Regions from separate parts of the Streptomyces sp. NPDC090445 genome, predicted to be linked through region 2. Evidence: riboswitches for the same ligand, from Rfam matches in the RefSeq annotation. Region 2 holds a riboswitch; the other holds the start of a gene.

Region 1 (4,526 bases), on a different contig from region 2:
GCGGACGGGCGCTGCCCGAGCGGCTGCGCGAAGTCCGCTTCGACAAGGTCACCTTCACCTACCCCGGCAGCAGCGGCGACGAGCCGGAGCCCGCCCTGCGCGAGGTCAGCCTGTCGTTCCCTGCCGCGAAAGGGTACCCGTCCCAGCCCCATGGCCTTGGAGCAGACCGGACGCTTCGCCCGCGCCTTCCGGTCCCGGTACCCGAAGGCGGTCCTCGACATCGTCGAGATCATCTCCGAGGGCGACCGCACCGTGGCCCGCTTGCGGCGATCGGCGGCAAGGGGCCTTCACCCGCAACGCCGACCGGTACCTCCTCGACGGCCGCGTCCAGGCCGCGATCGCGTGCGCCAAGGACCTGCCCGGCCCGCACGACCGATCCCCCGGCATCCTCGTCGGAGCGGTCCTGCCCCGGGAGGACACCCGCGACGTCCTCGTCCTCCCCACCGGCCACCCCGCGGCCGCACTCGCCGCGCTGCCGCCCGGCACCCGGGTCGGAACCAGCGCGCCCCGCAGGTCGGCCCTCCTCAAGGCCCTCCGCCCGGCACTCGTACCGGTACCGATCCGCGGCAACGCCGACAGCAGGCTCCGTGCCCTCGACGCGGGAACCCTCGGCGCGGACGTGATGATCGCCGCCCTGGCCGGCCTGCGCCGCCTCCACTGCGTACGGCCCCGCCTCCGGTCCACCGGTGATCGGGGTTCGGGCGCTGGTGGCGGCTGTCCGTCGCCAGGTCCGCAGTGGTGATGGCCGCACCGTCCAGGCCACGGCGCAGGTGGTCACCGCGCCGGCGGTGGACTGCCCGCCCGGCTCCCGGATCACTCCGGGGCAATCCGGGGCTGCGGCTGGGCGCGGAACACGTGGAGCTCGGTCATCAGGGGATCCCGCCATGGTGGTGGCCGCGCGGCCTGCCCAGCGAATCCGGGTTCGCGCAGCGCTGGCAGCGCACACCACGCACCGTGACTGACCCGGCCGAGATCGCGGCGCTCACGGGGCGGCCGGTCAGTCCCTCTGACACATATAAGTTGACACCCAGGTACATTTTTATTGCGTTATCGCAGGTCAGAACATCCTGCACGTCAACTTTTATGCGTCACGTTGCCTATTGGGCTTTCATGATGCATTGTGATTCACACGCTCACTGAAGCAACTCAGTTGGTTATGTCACTTCAGGCGGTTTGGCCCCGGCGGCAACCGGGGCCAAACCAGTGACTGCGTGAGATTGGGCGGGTCCGGCCGACCATGCAGCGGTCGGACCCGCCCACCAGGCCAGGCCCTACCGGCATACCACGCCCCAGCTCCCTGCTACAGGAACTGCCTCACACAGTCGGCAAGCGCACCGATCGCAACCAGAGCTGCGATGAGTAACTGCATGCCGGGCGGCGGAGGCTGCTGGCCTCCCTTGCGCCGCCGACGCGTTCGCTTGCCCATCTCGAACCCCCCTCTCCACGTACCCCTCGCGTGGCGCGAGAGACCGCCCGCCCTGCGCGGGCGGAGTCGTGAGTGGTGTGACGGTTCGGGGCCACAATATCGAGAGATTCACGTCATGCAATGCCGTTGCAGAGAAATTTGCCGGTCAGAGCCGCCTTCCCCCTTTGCAAAAACGAGCTCCTTCCGGGTCCTCAAGCCAGGTGGCCGGATCGGTGTCTCCGACGTCGTCGCCGACGACATCCTCACCCCTGAGCAGAGGGCCGAGCGCGGGGACTACGTCGGCTGCATCGCCGGCGCCCTCTCCTTCGCCAGTACCGCGCCGGGCTGGAGGCCGCCGGGTTCGCGAACGTCGAGATCACCCCGACGCACGCTGTCGCCGACGGCTTGCACTCCGCCATCATCCGAGCCCTCAAGCCCGCATCCGGTCCGGGCATCGGTGCTGGCCAGGCGAAGGCCGTTGCGAGAGGGGACTTCGGAAGCTGAACCACAGGCAGGGCTGATGTACCGGCTATCTGACCGGGCGGGCCGACGTTGAGGCCTTGCCGGGTGGTCGGTTTGGAAGGCCGTGGGGCGGCCCCTTCGGGACGTGAGACGTACGCCATCCGGCTCGGCCGCCGAAATGCTCAGGACTGTGACCTAGGGTGAGAGCGCAGCTGGTTCGCCCCGTCCTCCCCCATGGCCTGAACGGCATGGGGGACCCCATGGCGGGATGCGTCGTAAGAGGGAACCCGGTGGGAATCCGGGACTGCCCCGCAGCGGTGAGCGGGAACGACCGCCGTCATACGCACTGGGAACGCGAGTTCCTGGGAAGCGACGGCCGGTAGGTGTCCGCCGGGTCCACCACCCGGCAGGCGTGCCCGCGAGTCCGAAGACCTGCCCGCTGCCCGTGCGCGACGAGCGCGTACGGAGACCCGAGGGCCTCGTGGGCGGGCCGGCGGCAGCGGGCACACACCGGCCCGTCGCTCCTTCGCGCCCGCGGCACGCCGCCGGGTCGAGCCACGACTCGCGAAGGAGAGTTCCGTGACCACGGACACCACCGCAGGCAACCGCGCCCACAAGGCGCCGGCCGACTCCCGTGTGACCCTCGCCCACATCATGAGCGAGCACGACACCAACCTCTACGGCACCATCCACGGCGGCGTCGTCATGAAGCTCATCGACGACGCAGCCGCGGCCTCGGCCGGCCGCCATGCCGACGGCCCCGCCGTCACGGTCTCCGTGGACCGCATGACGTTCATCGCGCCTGCCCGCGCCGGGGACCTCCTCACCGTCCACGCCCTCCTCGAACGCGCCGGCCGGACCTCGATGACGGTGGCCGTACGCGTCACCGCCGAACGCTGGAACGCCACCACCACCCCCGCCACCGACGTGGCCACCGCCAGCCTGACCTTCGTCGCCATCGACGCCGAGGGCCGGCCGCGACCGGTCCCCGGTCTCGCGGAGGCGTAGGCAGGTCCGTTGTCAGGCCCCGGCCGCGTCCATGCGCTCGGGCGAGCGGGTGAAGCGGACCGGGGCCTGGAAACGGGCCTTGCGGGCGGCGCGGCGGAAGACGGTCAGGACGGCCGGGCCGGCCAGGCAGATGCAGATCGGATCAGCTGCTCCTTGGCCCGGTAGTCCAGTCCGCGGGTCGGCTCGTCGAGGAGCAGGACCTCCGGTGCCGCGGCCAGTTGGATGGCGAGGACCAGGGCGCGCCCCAGCCGGCTGCTCCGGCGGGGCAGTCGGGCCCTGGTCAGATCGTGACCGGGCCGTGGGCGGTGGCGAACTCAACCGAGACCAGGCCCGGTTCCTCATCCTCGACCCAGGTGACGTCGATCTGGTCGAGGGGGTGGTCGGCCGGTTCGCCGAGGAATTCGGCGATGGAGGCGGCGTCGCCGGCGATGGAGACCCCGTGGATGGTGGTGGAGGTGCGCGGGTCGGCGCTCGGGCGCTCCTCGATGGGGACCAACCACTGGAGGAAGTAGGGCAGTTGCGGGTCCTCCAGCAGTTCCAGCAGGCCGATCTGCTTCCACCTCAGGTCGAACCCGTCGGGGCGGACGCGGTGGCCCTCGGCCGAGGTGCGGCCGAGGCGGGCCTCGACCGGGGCGATGTCGTCGACGGAGACCACCCAACCGAGCCAGCCGCCGCCCTCGGCGGCGCGGCGCGCGACCGCCTGGCCGAAGGGTGCGCGGTCGGCGGCGGGGTGGTCGAGTGTGGTGACGACCTCGACGTAGGTCCCGCCGCTCAGCGGGAGAATGAAATTGCGGGTGCCGAATCGCGGGTGCACGCCCCCGTCGACGAACCCGGCGCCGAGGGCCGATCCGATCCACTGGACGGTCGAGGCGAAGCTGTCGCGGGCCACCGCATAGGACACGTGATCAAGTCGCACCGCGCCATCATCACCCGACAACCCGGACACATCCCTACGCCACGCCCGCCGCCCCGGCCGCGTCCGGCGTGGATTCAGCCGTGGAGCGGATCGGTCATCGTCATCCCGGCGGGGGAGGCCCGGTCGAAGCCAGGCGGCAGCGCTGCCGCCTCGTCGAGGCCCACGACCCGCTCGATCAGCCGCTGCGGGGCGAGTGCTGCTGCCACAGGATTTCGATCCGGCATGCAGCACCATGCGCACCGCACTTCCAAGAGACAGGCTCCAGCCTCGAGGGCCGATGACCGCGCGGGCCTGCTGAACGCGCCGGCCGAGTTCGGCGGCAACGTCCCCGGACACACGCTGCGGTGCAGCGGCCTCCCCAGCATTCTGCTGCTCGGCCGCCTCGATCAGATCCGCCTCCAGCAGTTCGACGTATTCGACCAGGCTGCCGAGGGTCTGCTTCAGGGCACTCATCCGAGAGTTCTGCGCGCCGGGCTGTCGACGCGCAGCGAGCAGGTTGCCGTAGTCGCGTGCAGGTATGGTCACCATCGGCTCGTCATCTGCGGTGGACCTGTCGTTCCGCGCATTCATCCTCGCCCCCTCGCCGTCCAACCACGGTCACGTGGGGCAACTTCGTCACACGGGTCGGGGTGTGGGCCGCTGCGCCCATCGTCGCCGTAGTCCCGCGCGCCAGGGCCGTGCGTAGTGGCGACGGCACAGCGAGAAGGGGGTGCGGCGGACACCACTCCGCCGCAC
Region 2 (4,526 bases):
CCAGGCGGCCAGCGCCTCGGGGGTGCCCGGGCCCGGGGCGCCGGGGCCGAGCAGGTCCCGGGCCCGCAGGAAGGCAGCCACGGCCGGCGACCAGGCCTGGCGCAGGCCCGCCTCGGCGAGCAGTTCCGGGTCGGCCAGCAGCTGCGCGGCCGGGCCGAAACGGATCCCGGCCGGGGTCAGGACCGCCGCGTCGTCGGCCCAGCGCACCGCCAGGTCGACGTCGTGCGTGGCCATCACCACCGTGGTGCCGCGCGAGCGCAGCCCCGCCAGGGTGTCCAGCAGCCGCTCCTGCCCGTCCGGGTCGAGGCCGGCCGTCGGCTCGTCGAGGATCAGCACCCGCGGGGCCATCGCCACCGCGCCCGCGATCGCCGCGCGCTTGCGCTGCCCGTACGAGAGCAGGTGCGTCGGGCGGTCCCGCAGCCGGGTGATGTCGAGCGCGGCGAGCGCGGACTCCACCCGGGCCCGCACCTCGTCCGCGGGCAGGCCGAGGTTCATCGGGCCGAAGGACACGTCCTGCTCCACCGAGGCGGCGAAGAGCTGGTCGTCCGGGTCCTGCACCACCAGCTGGACGGCCGTCCGCAGCCGGGTCAGGCCCGCCCGGTCGTACCCGACCGGCGTCCCGTCCAGGCGCAGCTCGCCCGAGCCGGGCCGCAGGCCGCCGCTGAGCAGCCGCATCAGCGTGGTCTTGCCGCTGCCGTTGCGGCCGAGCAGGACCAGCGCCCGGCCCTCGGCGATGGCGAAGTCCACGTCGGCCAGCACTGCCGGGCCGTCCTCGTACGCATAGCCGGCCCCGGCCAGTTCCACCAACGGGTTCACAGGTAGAGCCCCTTCAGGGTGAGGGTCAGTGCGGCCACGGCCGCGAGCAGGGCCGCCGACGCCGCGAGGAAGCGCCAGGACAGGGTCGCCTCGGGGACGAGGACCCGCAGCGCGCCGTCGTAGCCGCGCCCGGCCAGGCCCGACTGGAGCCGCGCCGCACGGTCGAAGGCCCGTACGAACGAGGTGGCGGCGAGCCCGGCCACCGAGCGCCAGGCCGCCGCCCGGCCCGCGTGCCCCAGGCGGGCCGCCTGCGCGCGCCGCACCTGGGCCAGGGAGTCGAGCAGCAGGAATCCGATCCGGTACATGACCAGCGCCACGTCCACCACGGGCGCCGGCACCCCGGCCCGGACCAGCCGGGGCAGCACGTCCGACACCGGCGTGGTGAACGCGAACAGCAGCAGGCCGAGGGAGGCCGCCGAGGTGCGCAGCAGCAGTTCGACGGCGAGCCGCGGCCCGTCCGGGGCCAGGGAGACCGGGCCGGCCGGGCCGCCGACCGCGACGAGCAGCGGCAGCGCCCCGGTGAAGCAGAACCCCAGCGGGATCCGGAAGGCCCGCCACAGCTGCCGCCCGGCGACCCCGGCCGGCCCGAGGAGCACGGCGAGGGTCGCGGCGGCGACGAGCGGTCCGCCGGGCCAGGGCGGCAGGCACAGGGCGCTGACCGTCAGGCCGAGCCCGAGCAGCGCCTTCTCCAGTGGATGGCGGCCCCGCCAGCGGCTGCTGTGCGCGGCCACGTCGATCGGCAGCACCGGCTACGACTCCGCGGCGGGCGCCGCTGCGGATGCGGAGGCGGATGCGGAGGCCGGGGCGGCCGCCTCGGCCGGGGCCGCACCGGCCGCCGCGGCGGCCGTAGCCGCGCCCTGGCGGCGGCCCCGGCGGACGCCGAAGTAGTACGCGAGCACGCCCGCGCCCAGCGCCGCCTGGAGGGCGAACAGGGCCGACTCGATCTCCCCGGACGGGGGCTCGTACAGCGGGGAGAACCAGGGCTCGTAGTCCGGATTCAGCTCGCTGATGGCCGCCTCCGCCTGCGCGTCGGCGCCCGTGAACGGCTCCTCCTTGCCCTCGCCTAGGCCCAGGGCCAGGGGCAGTACGGCCAGCGCCGCCACCAGGAGCAGCAGCAGGCCGTTGATCTTCGCGTTCCGGCTCGGGTTCATGCGCGTCACACCGCCGCCTTCTGCGCGGAGCGGCCGGCGAGCTTCGCGACGCCCAGCCGGACCAGGTCGGACTTGCTGGACTGCATCAGCAGCCGCATCACCAGGACCGTCAGCAGGCCCTCGCTCACGGCGAGCGGGATCTGGGTGACGGCGAAGATGCCGCCGAACTTCGCGAGCGCGCCGAAGAAGCCCGTGCCCTGGTCCGGGAAGGCCAGCGCCAGCTGCACGGAGGTCACGCAGTAGGTGACGAGGTCGGCGAAGAAGGCGCCGAAGAACACGGACACCATCAGCGGGGCGTTGAAGCGCCGCAGCAGCAGGTAGATGCAGTAGCCCGACCACGGTCCGGCGATGGCCATCGAGAAGACGTTGGCGCCGAGGGTGGTCAGTCCGCCGTGCGCGAGCAGCAGCGCCTGGAAGAGGAGGGTGATCGTGCCGAGCACCGCCATGACGGGCGGCCGGAACAGGATCGCGCCGAGCCCGGTCCCGGTCGGGTGCGAGCAGCTGCCCGTCACCGACGGGATCTTCAGCGCGGACAGGACGAACGTGAACGCACCGGACGCGCCGAGCAGCAGGGTGCTCTCCGGGTTGGCCTTCACCTCGCGGGTGAGGGCGCGCACCCCGTGGACGACGAAGGGAGCGGACGCGGCGCCCCAGGCGACCGCGTGCCATGGGGGCAGAAACCCCTCGGCTATATGCATGAGTGGGAGACCTCTCCAGCACCTCGTGGATGGACAACGCGCCCTGGCCGGTCTCCTGGCTCACGGGTACTGATGCCCTGGCTCCGCCTTCCCGGGCGGTGCGGGTCCCTCCCGCGCTGCCCAGTGGCTTTCCCGCAGGAGTGGAGCCGGACTTCCCGTTCACAGTGGCGAGGGCCGCACCGGTTTTCCACCGGTTTCCCGTACACCAAGGCCTGATGACCCTAATCCGCCTTGTGGACCCGTAACAACCCGGACGTGGGCCGCCTGTTGGGCCCGGGGATTCCGCTTCGGGGCGGTTGCGGGCCGGCGCGCTCCGGGCGGGCGGATCGAAACCGTGGCGGGGCCACGGAAGTTCCGGTGTCCGGCCGCGGCCGCGGGCGGTCCGGCGCGCGCTGCGGCGCTCTTCCGCTCCCGCGCTCCAACCGGCGCCGCCGGGCGTGCGCGGGGAGCGGCGGCCGGGGGACGGCGTCCGGGGGTGCTCACCCCCGGACGGGCGCCTTCCGGTCGCCGTAGGGTCCGGTGCCCCGCAGGCTCACGTGTTTCACCTCCAGGCACTGCCCCATGTGCCTCACGCCGCTGCGGCATCGCAAGGCCCCCGACCGGCCCACCGTGTCCGGCTGGAAGTGGGCCGTCTGCCCCAGCCCCGGGTGCGGCTGGCAGGGCGACCGGGACCAGGGTGCCTGGCGCCGTATCGCCGCACGCGGCCTCGCCCACCAGGCCAGGACCGTGGTGGACCGCACCAGCGGCACCATGGTGATCCGCGCCGTGGTGGACACGATGGAGGCCAAGGCCGTCGTCACGGCCCATCCGAAGACCAGCCGGACGGACCGGTCCAAGACCGGCCCCACCCGGCCGCGCACCAACCGCCCCGCGCCCAGGCGACGCGGGGTTCCCTCCCCGGCCCGGCTTCCGGGCCGTGCCGGCCAGCGTCCGGAGGGACACGCACCAACGGGCCGGAGGACGCTGCCCCGCGCAGCCCACCGGCACCAGGGCGTGCACACGATCAGCACACCCACCACCCGCCGACACCGGCCGCGAGGAGCAGCACTGGGCGCGGGATTCCACCTCCACGCTCACGCCGCCCGACCCAGGTGGGCAGAAGCCACGCCGAACCCCACGGTTCGCACGGGATCGCTCAGCTGATCAGAGACACTGGGAGGGTGCCTGCCGAACACGACACCGCGACACCGCAGCCGGGGGCGAACGCCGGGGCGTTCGACTACTCCGACCTGACCGCCGTCTACGTCAATTGCACGCTCAAGCGCTCGCCCGAGACCAGCAACACGGAGGGCCTGATCACGCGGAGCCGCGCCGTCATGGAGGCGGCAGGCGCCCGGACCTCGCTGATCCGCGCCGTCGACCACGACATCGCCACCGGCGTCTGGCCGGACATGACCGAGCACGGCTGGGAAACCGACCAGTGGCCCGTCCTGTACAGCGAGATCATGGCCGCCGACATCCTCGTGCTGTGCGGGCCGATCTGGCTCGGCGACAACAGCTCCGTGATGAAGCAGGTTATCGAGCGGCTCTACGCCTGCTCCTCGATCCTGAACGAGCAGGGCCAGTACGCGTACTACGGGCGCGTCGGCGGGGCGCTGATCACGGGCAACGAGGACGGCGTGAAGCACTGCGCCATGAACATCCTCTACAGCCTCCAGCACCTCGGGTACACCATCCCGCCGCAGGCCGACGCCGGCTGGATCGGCGAGGCGGGGCCCGGCCCCTCGTACCTCGACCCGGGGTCGGGCGGGCCGGAGAACGACTTCACCAACCGGAACACGGCCTTCATGTCGTGGAACCTCATGCATCTGGCCGCCCTGCTCAAGCGCTCCGGCGGCGTCCCCGCCCACGGCAACCAGCG

The links. A riboswitch is a leader RNA that binds a small molecule or an ion and turns the genes downstream of it on or off. The one in region 2 is predicted to bind cobalamin.
Region 1: linked by a shared signal. The riboswitch ahead of ACIQUT_RS33580 (acyl-CoA thioesterase) and the one ahead of ACIQUT_RS29610 (energy-coupling factor ABC transporter permease) in region 2 are both predicted to bind cobalamin.

The regions. Positions count from the first base shown of each region.
Region 1 is NZ_JBIVXV010000029.1:37,895-42,420, forward strand. It holds partial or broken gene ACIQUT_RS33565 (ABC transporter ATP-binding protein) at 1-131, shown strand, start outside; partial or broken gene ACIQUT_RS33570 (hypothetical protein) at 335-742, shown strand; partial or broken gene ACIQUT_RS33575 (arsenite S-adenosylmethyltransferase) at 1,581-1,909, shown strand; cobalamin riboswitch at 2,144-2,301, shown strand; gene ACIQUT_RS33580 (acyl-CoA thioesterase) at 2,447-2,875, shown strand; gene ACIQUT_RS33585 (VOC family protein) at 3,156-3,791, opposite strand; gene ACIQUT_RS33590 (hypothetical protein) at 3,866-3,997, opposite strand.
Region 2 is NZ_JBIVXV010000021.1:26,122-30,647, forward strand. It holds gene ACIQUT_RS29595 (energy-coupling factor ABC transporter ATP-binding protein) at 1-816, opposite strand, end outside; gene cbiQ (cobalt ECF transporter T component CbiQ) at 813-1,562, opposite strand; gene ACIQUT_RS29605 (energy-coupling factor ABC transporter substrate-binding protein) at 1,566-1,967, opposite strand; gene ACIQUT_RS29610 (energy-coupling factor ABC transporter permease) at 1,973-2,665, opposite strand; cobalamin riboswitch at 2,693-2,890, opposite strand; gene ACIQUT_RS29615 (hypothetical protein) at 3,227-3,808, shown strand; gene ACIQUT_RS29620 (flavodoxin family protein) at 3,826-4,526, shown strand, end outside.